2 regions of the Lysinibacillus sp. fkY74-1 genome follow, and region 2 is predicted to be linked to the other one. Evidence: riboswitches for the same ligand, from Rfam matches in the RefSeq annotation. Region 2 holds a riboswitch; the other holds the start of a gene.
The links. A riboswitch is a leader RNA that binds a small molecule or an ion and turns the genes downstream of it on or off. The one in region 2 is predicted to bind cyclic di-AMP.
Positions count from the first base shown of each region.

Region 1: it holds a riboswitch for cyclic di-AMP, as region 2 does, so the genes downstream of both, ACE1MS_RS15150 (TrkH family potassium uptake protein) here and ACE1MS_RS01240 (APC family permease) in region 2, are expected to answer to the same signal.

Region 1 covers NZ_CP170173.1:3,084,457-3,090,947, forward strand. Annotated here, with positions in the region: gene ACE1MS_RS15130 (hypothetical protein) at 1-31, opposite strand, end outside; gene floA (flotillin-like protein FloA) at 57-1,061, opposite strand; gene ACE1MS_RS15140 (NfeD family protein) at 1,065-2,393, opposite strand; gene rpsU (30S ribosomal protein S21) at 2,695-2,868, opposite strand; cyclic di-AMP (ydaO/yuaA leader) riboswitch at 3,125-3,264, shown strand; gene ACE1MS_RS15150 (TrkH family potassium uptake protein) at 3,378-4,715, shown strand; gene ACE1MS_RS15155 (potassium channel family protein) at 4,742-5,398, shown strand; gene ACE1MS_RS15160 (manganese catalase family protein) at 5,448-6,017, opposite strand; gene ACE1MS_RS15165 (spore coat protein CotJB) at 6,042-6,305, opposite strand; gene ACE1MS_RS15170 (spore coat associated protein CotJA) at 6,302-6,491, opposite strand, start outside.
Region 2 covers NZ_CP170173.1:245,687-252,177, forward strand. Annotated here, with positions in the region: gene ACE1MS_RS01215 (Nramp family divalent metal transporter) at 1-613, opposite strand, end outside; gene ACE1MS_RS01220 (response regulator transcription factor) at 826-1,515, shown strand; gene ACE1MS_RS01225 (sensor histidine kinase) at 1,512-2,807, shown strand; gene ACE1MS_RS01230 (PepSY domain-containing protein) at 2,804-3,469, shown strand; gene ACE1MS_RS01235 (PepSY domain-containing protein) at 3,562-4,080, shown strand; cyclic di-AMP (ydaO/yuaA leader) riboswitch at 4,294-4,443, shown strand; gene ACE1MS_RS01240 (APC family permease) at 4,563-6,386, shown strand.

The sequences.
Region 1 (6,491 bases), 1.7 Mb from region 2:
CAATTATTGCAAAAATAATTAATTGTTCCATATGTTAGTTCTGCTCCTTTCCGTTTTTAAACATTTGGTTCGTTTGTTTCTGGTTTATCGTTACTTACTTTTGAAATGGAATCACGCATAGCCGTATCAGCTTGAATATTACGATAGTTCATATAATCCATTATGCCAAGATTACCTGAGCGTAATGCTTCTGCCATCGCTTGAGGTACTTCTGCTTCTGCTTCTACTACTTTCGCTTTCATCTCTTGGACGCGGGCAATCATCTCTTGCTCATTCGCTACAGCCATTGCACGACGTTCCTCAGCCTTTGCTTGAGCAATGTTTTTATCTGCTTGCGCTTGTTCAATTTGTAATTCTGCCCCAATGTTTTTACCGATATCTACATCAGCAATATCAATGGATAAGATTTCAAAGGCTGTTCCAGAATCCAAACCTTTTGATAAAACGGTTTGTGAAATCATATCCGGATTTTCTAATACTTCCGTATGGCTAGTTGCTGAACCAATTGTAGAAACAATCCCTTCCCCTACACGGGCAATAACAGTTTCTTCACCAGCACCACCAACTAAACGCTCAATGTTGGCACGTACGGTAATACGCGCTTTAGCCTTTACCTCAATCCCGTTCATTGCTACACCTGAAATAAATGGTGTTTCAATCACTTTTGGGTTTACAGACATTTGAACTGCTTCAAGTACATCTCGCCCAGCTAAATCAATTGCAGCACAGCGCTCAAAGGATAATTCAATATTCGCACGGTGTGCAGCAATTAATGCATTGACAACTCGGTCTACATTACCACCAGCTAAATAGTGACTTTCAAGCTGGTTTATCGTTACAGGTAAACCTGCTTTATGTGCTTTAATCAACGGATTTACAATTCGAGACGGAATTACACGACGTAAGCGCATCCCAATTAATGTGAAAATACTAACACGGACGCCTGCAGCCAGTGCAGAAATCCATAGTGCTACTGGTACAAAGGTAAAGAATACCGCTAGTACAATAAATAAAATAACCAGTCCAGCTATAGGACCAATTAATGCTAAATCAAAACCCATTTCCTATTCCTCCATCTCTTTTTTTGTTTGTCTCACGACAATACGTGAGCCTTCAACTTTAATAATTTCTACATGTTTATTTGCATCGACATAGCCACCCTCTGATACAACATCAATGCGTTCACTGTCAAGAACCATTGTACCCGCTGGACGTAAAGGAGTAAGTGTAGTCCCTACTTTTCCTAACAATTCTGTGCGATTGACGTTGGAGACATAGCCCTCTTCTGTCGTAGTTGCATCCATTAACACCAGCCTGTTTAAGACATGCAGTTTTTTCCCGAAAAATTTCATCAGAATCACCATTCCTATAATCGCTATTACAAGCGCAATGAGAATTGCTATTATCATTTGCATAATATTTGCACCTGCCAGTAATAAACTTAGTATTATGAGCACACCACCTAAAATACCGACAATTCCACCAGGAACAAAAAACTCTGCCACTACAAGTGCTAAACCAATAATCAATAACAATAAGGATTCATAGCCAGCAAAGCCCGCAACCATATGTCCAAAGAAAAATAAACCAAGCGCTGATAATCCCATTATACCCGGAACGCCAAATCCTGGCGAATAGAGCTCCATGACAAGACCTAGACTTGCAATGGATAATAAAATTGGAACAATAATTGGATTTGTAATAAACCGAGCTAATTTCTCAGAGAATGTTGGTTCGATTGAAACGACATCACGATCTTGTAAGTCTTTTTTCTCTAAAAGTTCCTGAAAATTTTTCACGGTACCCTCTGAGTATTTGACCTTTAATGCCTCCGATGCTGAAAGCGTTAATAAATTTTTTCCCTCCGCACGATACTCTGGCAATTCATAATTGGAATCAGCCATTGCTAAAGCATACTTTGGATCTCGACCAGATGTCTCTGCTGCTGCTGACATTTGAGCAAGCCACGCACTATTTGCTTTCAAATCAGCTGTATTACCCGCTGAATCGATAACCGCTGCAGCACCGATTGTTCCATTGGGCACCATGTAGATTTCATCCGCATGTAAGGCTAAAAAAGCTCCTGCTGAATGGGCATCCTTATTAATAAAAGCAATTGTCCATATATCCGTTGCATCCATAAGCATGGCGATATCACTTGCTGCATTTACAAATCCGCCAGGCGTATGTATATCTAAGATAATCGCTTTCGCATTGTTTTCTTTAGCCTCATTAAAAGCTCGTTCTAAAAATGCGTGAAGCCCTCGCTCTACTTCATTATGAATAGGAACGTGGTAGACCTTACTGCTTGCAAACGCCGAAGTTAATGGAAACGCTAACAAAAAAGTCATCCATATTACTAGTAAATAGCTTAGGATTCTCCGTTTTCGCACCTTTTTCCCTCCCTTCTAACATGCTTCTCCTCTGTATATACGGTCAAACATGTAAAAAGTTTCACATATCTGAAAAATTATTTCGACTATTTGTACATGTTGCTTACAACTTAGTATTACACAAAAAAGCCGAATGAATCTAGTTGATATCCATCCGGCTTTTTCATATGTACGTAAATCGAGCAATGTAAAATACCTGAAATTAATTACAGCTGTAATTAATTCCAGGTATATCTTTGTCTGCTCAGTGAATCATACGATTGCGTGTTATGAACGTAGGGATTTTTAATGGGAAATTAAATTACCACTTACGTTTACGTGCAGCTTCTGATTTCTTTTTACGTTTTACGCTAGGTTTTTCGTAGAACTCGCGCTTTCTAACTTCTTGAATTGTACCACTTTTTGATACAGTACGTTTGAAGCGGCGAAGAGCATCTTCAAGCGATTCGTTTTTGCGAACGACAGTTTTTGACATCTCTCTTTCCCTCCCTCCGAACACACGTCAATACACAATTTAGGCAAATCACCTTCTGTTGTGTACTAAAAAATTATATCGTATTGTCTAATAATGGTCAATAGAAAGTGTGCGAAAATATCAAGTGAAATTTTGGTTTTATTTCTAATTGGAATTCGAAGAGCAAATTTGGCTCCCAATAAAAAAATAATTGTATTTTTCTATTCATATAGGGGTTTACAAAAAATAGAATATGGGCGTAGAATAATCACATTCAATTTAATACTGGCCAAATCTCAAACATTGAGAACGGAGGACCCAATATATTGGGGTTAATTCTGCACATGCAGAAAGGATGAGAAACTCTTTCGCCATCCTACCCGTCAGCTAACTTCGTCGGCTAAAGCGAAGGAGGTCCTATTCGACCACCTATCAGCATGTTTTCTCCTATTCTTTACATGCTTTTTTAGTTGGTCTTTTTTTATGCATATTTAAAATCAAGTAATTTAACATCTATAGAGGAGAACAAGATGAACACTTTTAGAAACACATTAAATCCTCCCAAAATTCTTGTACTTGGCTTTGCACTTATTATTATCATCGGGACTTTTCTTTTAACGATGCCTCTTTCTACAGAAGATGGAAAAGGACTTTCGTTTTTAGATGCATTATTCACCGCTACATCAGCAACTTGTGTAACGGGATTAATTGTTGTCGATACAGGTGATACATTTTCAGTTTTCGGAGAAGTAGTCATTTTATGCCTAATCCAAATTGGTGGTTTAGGATTCATGACATTTGCAACATTGTTATTTTTACTACTCGGGAAAAAAATATCTTTAAAAGAAAGACTTTTGCTTAAGGAAGCATTTAATAATATTTCCATTGCTGGCCTTGTTAAATTAGTAAAGAGAATACTGCTCTTTACAGCATTGATTGAAATAATTGGTGGTCTTATTTTATCGATTCGTTTTTCTTTTGATATGCCTATAGGAAAAGCTGTGTATTTTGGCTTTTTTCATGCAATTTCTAATTTCAATAATGCAGGTTTTGATTTAATGGGCGGATTTAATGGAATGACAGCTTATGTAGATGACCCATTTGTCGTTTTAACAATTTGCGCGCTCATTACAATTGGAGGCTTGGGGTTTATTGTCATGAATGAACTATATGAATATCGAGTTACTAAAAGACTTTCCGTTCATACAAAAATTGTTTTAGCGTCTACAATTATTTTAACGGTAAGCGCTACAATTTTGATATTTTTGTTTGAATTTGGAAATGATAAAACACTTGGTCCTTTAACTGAATGGGGCAAAGTATTAGGTTCTTTTTACCAAGCTGTTACACCAAGAACAGCAGGTTCCAATACACTGGCTATCGGTGACTTAACACATTCTACATTATTTTTAATAATTCTCTTAATGTTTATTGGAGCTGGATCTGGTTCCACTGCAGGTGGTATAAAAATAACAACTTTCGCAGTATTAGTTGCTACAATGTGGTCACAAATCCGTGGAAAAGAAGATGTTGTTTTATTTAAACGTAGAATTGTCACTGAGACTATCTTAAAGGCTTTGACTGTCACAATGTGTGGCGTACTTATCGTTGTTGTGGTGACAATCATTCTTAGCATTACTGAACAACGTCATAGTTTCATGATGTATTTATTTGAAGCAACCTCTGCATTTGGTACTGTCGGTCTTTCGATGGGGTTGACACCTGAGTTATCCCCTACTGGTAGAATTCTCATTATTTTAACGATGTTTGCTGGAAGACTAGGTCCATTAACCATTGCTTTCGCTATTACAAAACGACGAAAAACAGAAGCCTTTCGACATCCTAAAGGTAATATTATGATTGGATAACAAAATTAGAGGAGTGTGCTATAGCTATGGCTATTAAACAATATGCAGTTATTGGCCTAGGAAGATTCGGAACAAGCGTTGCCCGCAGGCTCCACGAAGCTGGACAGGAAATTTTAGGAATTGATATTAACGAAGAAAGAGTGGAGGATGCAGAACCCTATGTTACCCACGCTGTAGTAGCTGATACAACTGAAGAAAAAGCTTTAACCTCTATTGGTATAGGAAATTTTGATTGCGTTATAGTGGCTATAGGTAACGATATGCAGTCAAGTATTTTAACGGTATCTCTATTAAAAGAACTAGGGATAAAAAAAATTATTGCTAAGGCCCTTGGTAAAAGACATGGGCAGGTTTTGGATAAAGTAGGTGCTGATTGGATTATTTATCCCGAGCGAGATATGGGAGAGCGCGTGGCAAATCAGCTATTGTCTCCGAATATGCTGAATTATATCGAATTGTCTAAGGAATATAGTATAGAAGAAATTATGATCCCTTCAAAAATGGCTGGGCAAAATCTGCGAGATTTAGATTTGCGTGCGAAATATAACGTTAGTGTTATTGCCATTGTTCGAGTAGGAGACATCATTATTTCCCCTTCCCCTGAGCAAAACTTGGAACAGGAAGATATTTTAGTGATGATTGGTCATCGAAAAGATCTCGCTTTTTTTTCAAACATACAATAACAAAAAAAAGGCTGTTTCAAGACCCCTTGATACAGCCAGCCACTTTTTCTTAGAAAATCTTCTGTTGATCCCTATCATCTTTTAAAATTTCTACTGCCTCTCTAAAACGTTGAGAATGGACAATTTCACGTTCACGTAAAAACTTCAAACTGTCATTTAAATCGGTATCATCAGATAAATCAATAATCCATTGATAGGTGGCACGTGCCTTTTCCTCAGCCGCAATATCTTCATATAAATCTGCTATGGGGTCCCCTTTTGCCTGAATATAAGTTGCTGTAAATGGCACACCAGAAGCATTTTGATAGAATAAAGCTCTGTCATGATTTACATAATGGTCCCCTAATCCCGCTTCTTTTAGCATTTCTGGCGTAGCATCTTTTGTAAGCTTGTAAATCATCGTAGCAATCATTTCTAAATGGGAAAACTCTTCAGTCGCTATATCTGTTAATAATCCAACCACTTTATCAGGAATCGTATAGCGTTGATTCATATAACGAAGGGCTGCTGCTAATTCCCCGTCAGCTCCTCCATATTGCTCAATTAAAAACTTAGCAAGCATAGGGTTACAAGTACTAACCTTTACCGGGTATTGAAGTTTTTTTTCATAATACCACAAGAATAAATTCCTCCTAATGATTTGTTATACTTGCCACGGCCATGGGGTATCAACCCAATTAAAAGGATAATCTGAATAACTTCTTCCAAAATTCATTAATGGACCAAATTTTTGTTCAAAATTTACTTTGAGCTTCATACTTTTTTCGGTGTTTTCATTAAATTGTTGAATAGCAGTATAGTCATGTGGGTGTGTGTCTAAATAGAGATTTAACTCAACGATGACGAAATCAATTGCCTGTATTTCTTCAAGTAAGGTATAAAATTCGGGCGGCATCTTTTTAGTCATGCTTTCTCCCTCCTTTTCATCGGAAATGGATAGGGGCTAAATAATTGTGGCCATAGTGTTCCCGACCTAAGTGCCTCTCTCGGGGTTTGGAATTGGGGGAGTCCAGGTGGTTGAAAGCCCATATATAATTGTGGTGGCGTAGCATAATACTTTACTTCGATGGGCTTGCAGGGATCAAAGGGACTA
Region 2 (6,491 bases):
GTAATGAGTCCACCCCCTCAAACTGAGGTGTGAACATACCAATTGCTACTTCGCCCCATTCTGGCTGAGCTAAAAACGTTTGGAAGGCAAATGCTAAAACCACAATTAAAACCATACCAGAAATGCCTGCCTCAAATGCTCTGAATCCTCTTCTTTGAAGCTCTAGAATAGCAAATGATCCAATAGCTGTAATGATAGCTGCTGGAAGCATAGGGATATTAAATAACAAGTAAAGCCCTAATGCTGCTCCGATAAACTCAGCAAGGTCGGTAGCAATAATGACTAATTCAGCCTGAATCCAAAGAAATATAGATGTTTTTTTAGAAAAATGTTCACGTGCCACCTCAGGTAAATTTTTCCCTGTCGCAATCCCAAGCTTTGCAGATAAGGATTGGATGAGCACCGCCATTAAATTAGAAAAGGCTATTACCCAAAGGAGTAAGTAACCATACTGAGAGCCAGCTGTAATATTTGTGGCAAAATTGCCAGGATCAATATAGGCGACCGCTGCAATGAATGCAGGCCCAAGAAAAGGCAAAAAACGTCGCCAACCTTTTATATCTCCATCTAAAACTGCCTCGGCAGACGATTTTGTGACTTGTTTATATACCATATTGTTCCCTCATTTCAAAAAGTATCGTTCGAGAAATAAAGTTTCCTAGAGGAAAATGAGATAATAGTATTCTAACGCTAGGATTAGAAAAAGGGAAGCGCTTTGCTTAAAACTTTAAAAAAATAAGTATGCACACTTCTCATCAATTTCTAATTAGACTTTCCTTACCTCTATCGTTTACGATGAAAGAAAAGGTGAAGGACTGATTCGACGTGAGCAATCGAATTTTAATTATAGAAGATGAAGAAAATATTGCGAGAGTGCTGCAGTTAGAGCTTCAATTTGAAGGCTATGAAGCGGTGATAGCCCATACAGGAGCAGATGGTTTATTGCAATATCGTGAGGAGCAATGGGATTTAATCTTACTGGATATTATGTTACCCGAAATGAGTGGTATAGATGTGCTAAAGCGGATTCGCGCAACAGAATCAAAGACCCCAGTTATCATGCTAACTGCTAAAAGTGAGGTAGAGGATAAGGTAAAGGGCTTGGATTTAGGAGCTAATGATTATGTGACAAAGCCCTTTGAAATTGAAGAATTACTGGCCCGTATCCGTAATGCACTACGGTTTTCTCAAAATGCTAGTCCAACAAAGGTCGGTGTATCGTTTGGACAGTTATCGATCAATGAGCAGACAAGAGAAGTGATTTATTATGGTAAGGAAATCCAGCTGACTCCTAGAGAATACGATTTATTGCTGTATCTTATGAAGCATCCTAAGCAAGTGCTCACAAGGGAACAAATATTAGAGACGGTATGGGGCTTTGATTACTACGGAGATACAAATGTTGTGGATGTTTATATTCGTTATGTACGCCAAAAGCTTGAAATTGCAAATGCAACGCCCATTATTCAAACAGTTCGTGGTGTAGGTTATGTGCTAAAGGAAAATAAATCATGAAGCTTAAAACAAAAATTCATCTACTGACCACTTTGTTAATGCTAGTAATTTTAGTGGCAACTAATAGTGGAATTTATTTTTTGTACGAGAAATTTGCCTATAATACGGAATATAGTCAACTTCATACACGAGCGAATGATTTAAGCTCAACATTAAGTCAGTTAAATGCACAAACCAACCTACAGCAAGTATTAAGAGCGTACATGCCAGCTGGTGGTGCAATCTATGTTTATGATGGAGAAAATTTGAAGACGAAGGTTCAGGCTACTCTAGATATGCCCGATGTTACTTCCATTACCTATACAATGCCTACTATTTGGATAGATGGGACAATTGTGGATATCACCTTACAACAATCCATGGAGGAAGTAGAAAGTACATTGGATTTATTAAAGGCTATTTTGATAGTCGTGTCCATTATTGCCACCATTCCAATCTTTTTAGCGAGCCTGGCACTTGGTCGCCTAATTTTGTTACCACTAGAACGCTTAAATGCGACAATGCGCAAAAGTGCATCGACGGGGAAATATGAAAAAATGGACATCCCGGCTAAAGGTGGGGATGAATTAGCAAAAATTAATCGAACTTTCAATATGATGATGGAGAAGCTTGAACAGCACTATCAAAAGCAACAGGAATTCGTTTCAAATGCTTCTCACGAATTAAAGACGCCTATTACTGTCATCGAAAGCTATGCAAAGTTACTCTTACGAAGAGGCTTTGACAATCGTGAAGTAGCGCAAGAATCGCTTCAGGCTATTGCAAATGAGTCTTCTCGTATGCATGAAATGGTATTGCAATTGTTAGAGCTAGCAAAAAATAATGAGCATATAGAAATTCATATTGAACAGCTAGAGCTAGCTCCCTTTTTAAATAAAGTAGCTGCACAAATGCAGCAGGCGTATCATAGAGCTTTTATAGTCGATGCAAAAGCACCACAATTTATCTATAGTGATGAAAAAATTTTGAAGCAATTACTCTTTATTTTGCTTGATAATGCTAGGAAGTATAGTGAGGGGGATGTTTATATTTCCACAGCAGAAACTACTTCACACGTGCGAATGACTATTCAGGACTTTGGCGTCGGTATTCCTAAGGAGCATATTCCGCATTTGTTTGAGCGTTTTTACCGTGTCACAGAGGATCGCAATCGTAAAACAGGTGGTTCTGGTTTAGGGCTTGCGATTGCACATAATCTTGCAGGACAATTGGGCATCACTATAGATGTGGAAAGTACAGTTGGGGAAGGATCAAGTTTTACCTTATGTATACCGAAGGAGGGGCAGCAATGAAAAAGTGGGTTGTACTAATTATTGTAATTGTCCTTCTTTGTAGCGGAGTGCTTTGGTTTATTCAAAATCGCTATTTTCAAAAGGAGTCTCTCAGTGAAGAAGAGGCGATTCGCCATATCGAAGCTATTTATAAAGGTCAAGTTTCAGAAGTAAAGAAACATGGAAATACATTTGAAATACAATTTACACGTGAGAATTTGAAATATACAGCCATGCTTGATGCTACAACACAGCAGGTTTCTGATCTAACGTTGCAAAAAGGGCAAAGTAAATTATTGTTAACAGAAAATCAAATAAGAAAAATGGTGAAAGAAAAATATGGTGAGGTAGAAAGCGTCATGCTCACGGAAACCATTTATACCGCACGTGTTGAAAAGGAACATAAGCAAAAAGATATCACAGTAGATGGCTATTCGGGTGAAGTGTTATCTGAAAAAGATGTAGAACCATTAAATCAGCCTGAAAACCCCCACATTATTACCGAACAGCAAGCCATTGATATAGCGCTGCAACAATTAACCGGGAAGGTGGATTCTGTAGATTTTGAAGATACGGCGGAGGGCGGTTATTATTTAGTTGAAATTGAAACAGAGCATGAAGAAGCCACGTTCCAAATTCATGCTGTATCTGGAAAGGTCCTTTCTGTTTCATGGGACGATTAAAGAGTTTTCTCATGAAATTCTAATGTTCCTCTTATAGTTCTATCATCTTTGCTTGGTAAGCTAAAAGCAGATAAAACAAAGGAGAGATGAACATGAAAAAAATAATTATGATTCCTGCATTAGTGGTGACTCTTGGTGTTGGAGCGGCGATTGGCTCTACAACTTTATTATCAGGAAGTGCACAAGAAAAAAAGGTCCTATCCATGCAAAAAATCGAAAAGAAGGCATTGGCAGTAGTAGAGGGGACAGTAGTAGATATTGAACTTGATCAAAATAACTACCGCTCTGTTTATGAGGTAGAGGTGCATACTGATACAGATGAGTATGATTTAAAATTCGATGCCTATACCGGAAAATTACTTAAGCAGAAGAAAGAGCGTCAAGATGACGACGATAATGAATGGGTTAACACTAATACTGCTACCAACCTTATAAGTAAAGAAAAGGCTATTGAAGCGGCTCTAACAAAAGCAAAGGGTACAGTAACAAAAATTAAATTAGATGATGGGATTTATGAAATCGAGTTAAAAGATGGCCAATATGAATATGAGGTTGATGTTGATCCGATTACAGGAGAAATTGTTAATTTTGAAAAAGATATGGAAGACTAATATTGGTTGTTGCCTTAAAAGTAGAGCATACTTTTAAGGTTTTTTTTGTTGTATAATCCCTTTAAATTAGGTGTTTGCGAGGAAATTAATTTCTACCACGGATATTTACCATGAGTTCAAAATGTCTATGTATTTCACTTGTGAAAAAGAAAAATTTTCTTCTTTACTTTTTTAATTGACAGGCGTAATATGGCATCATTATTAAAGTTTCAAATTTCTAAATCGCTGAAGCAAACTAGACGCGGGGGACCCATTTTTGACGGAGTGCATAAGCAATTCTAGGGGTGAATCTCTTCTTTTGAAGGGTAGGGCTACTCAGGCCCGAATCCGACAGCTAACCTCGTAAGCGTTAAGAGCAGAAAAGTTGGAGCTTGGCAGACAGATGAGCGTCTACAAGTCTTATTTGGTGATGACTTGTAGGCGTTTTTTGATCTCATTTAGGAAGGCGAAACACAATCTAAGAAACTAGAAGGTGTTTATTGATGAAATCCTCATTTAAACGTTATGTAATCGGCAAACCATTAAGATCCGATGCGTTAGGGGAACAAAAGCTTAGTAAAACAAAGGCATTGGCCATATTATCGTCCGATGCTTTGTCTTCCGTAGCCTATGGACCAGAACAAATTTTAATTGTCCTGATGACTGTGGGAACATTAGCATTTTGGTATTCTTTACCGATTGCTGCAGGGGTTGTTGTCCTTTTGGTGGCACTGACTTTATCATATCGTCAGGTTATTTTCGCCTATCCACATGGAGGTGGCGCTTATATAGTATCTAGGGAAAATTTAGGTGTGAATGCGGGTCTTGTAGCAGGAGGCTCATTGCTCGTTGATTATATTTTAACGGTAGCGGTAAGTGTATCTGCAGGTACAGACGCAATTACATCGGCATTTCCAAGTCTGCATCCATACAATGTGCTAATCGCTATTATATTTGTGATTTTTTTAACGATCTTGAATTTACGTGGTGTAACAGAGTCCGCCTCTGTTTTGGCATATCCAGTCTATCTGTTTGTAGTCGTTATGTTAGTGTTAATTGGGTTGGGGCTCTATAATGTTGCAACAGGTCAGGTGCCAGCAGAGCTGCATCCAAAGATTGGTACTCCAGTAGCAGGGATTAGTTTATTTATTTTATTAAAGGCATTTGCGTCAGGAAGCTCAGCCTTAACAGGTGTAGAGGCTATCTCGAATGCCATTCCTAATTTTAGAAATCCTGCCCCTAAAAACGCTGCTAAAACATTGTTAGCGATGGGGGGAATCTTAGCGGTTTTATTTATCGGTATTGTTAGTTTAGCGTATTTTTACGGAATTGCGCCAACTTCGGAAGCGACAGTCGTTTCCCAACTGGCAGAAGCAAGTGTTGGTCGAAATATCTTTTATTATATAGTACAGGGTGCAACAGCGATGATTTTGGTACTTGCAGCAAATACGGGCTATTCTGCATTTCCTCTACTTGCTGTCAATTTATCAAAAGACGGTTTTATCCCGAGAATATTTCAAATGCGTGGGGATCGCCTTGGTTATTCGAACGGCATTATGATGCTAGGGCTAGCAGCCATTATCTTAATCATCTTATTTGATGGGACAACGGAACATTTGATTCCACTCTATGCTGTTGGGGTATTTATTCCGTTTACATTAGCGCAAACCGGTATGATGAGAAAATGGTGGCGTGAAAAACCTACTGGCTGGATGGCAAAATTTACGATCAATACAATGGGTGCAGCCATTTCATTCATCGTAGCGATGATGTTTTTTGTGACAAAAATGCCTCAAGTATGGCCAGTGTTTGTCTTTTTACCAATTATCATTTTCGTATTTCATCGAATCAAGCTTCATTATCAAGCCGTTGGAGAGCAGCTGAGATTGAGTAAAGAGGAACTGGCAACCATTGAGGGCAATGTTTTCATTGTACCAGTAGCTGGTATAACGAAGGTGGTTGAAAATTCTCTTCATTATGTGAAATCACTAAGGGTTGATAAAGTTATTGCCTTTTATGTGGCTTTCGATCCAGCAGATGCAAAAGCCTTCGAAGAAAAATGGCAGGCTTGGCAACCAGATATTCGATTAGTAACCTATTATTCAGCATATCGTAGCATCACACAGCCATTGATAAAATTTATTGATAAAGTGGACCATCAATGTGCGAAAACAGGTCATAAAGTAACGGTTGTTATCCCTCAATTTTTACCGAAAAAAGGCTGGCATCATATGCTTCACAACCAATCGAGCTTATTAATACGTACGACATTGTTATTTCACAGAAATGTCGTGATTATGACAGTACCTTTTCATTTATCAAAATAATGCTAGCATGCTAGAAAATTGTCTGTTATAATCAGTACGTTGATTGAAAACACGAACGTTTACAATTAAAAAGTCGCAGAATACCATTAAATTCCGAAAAATCAA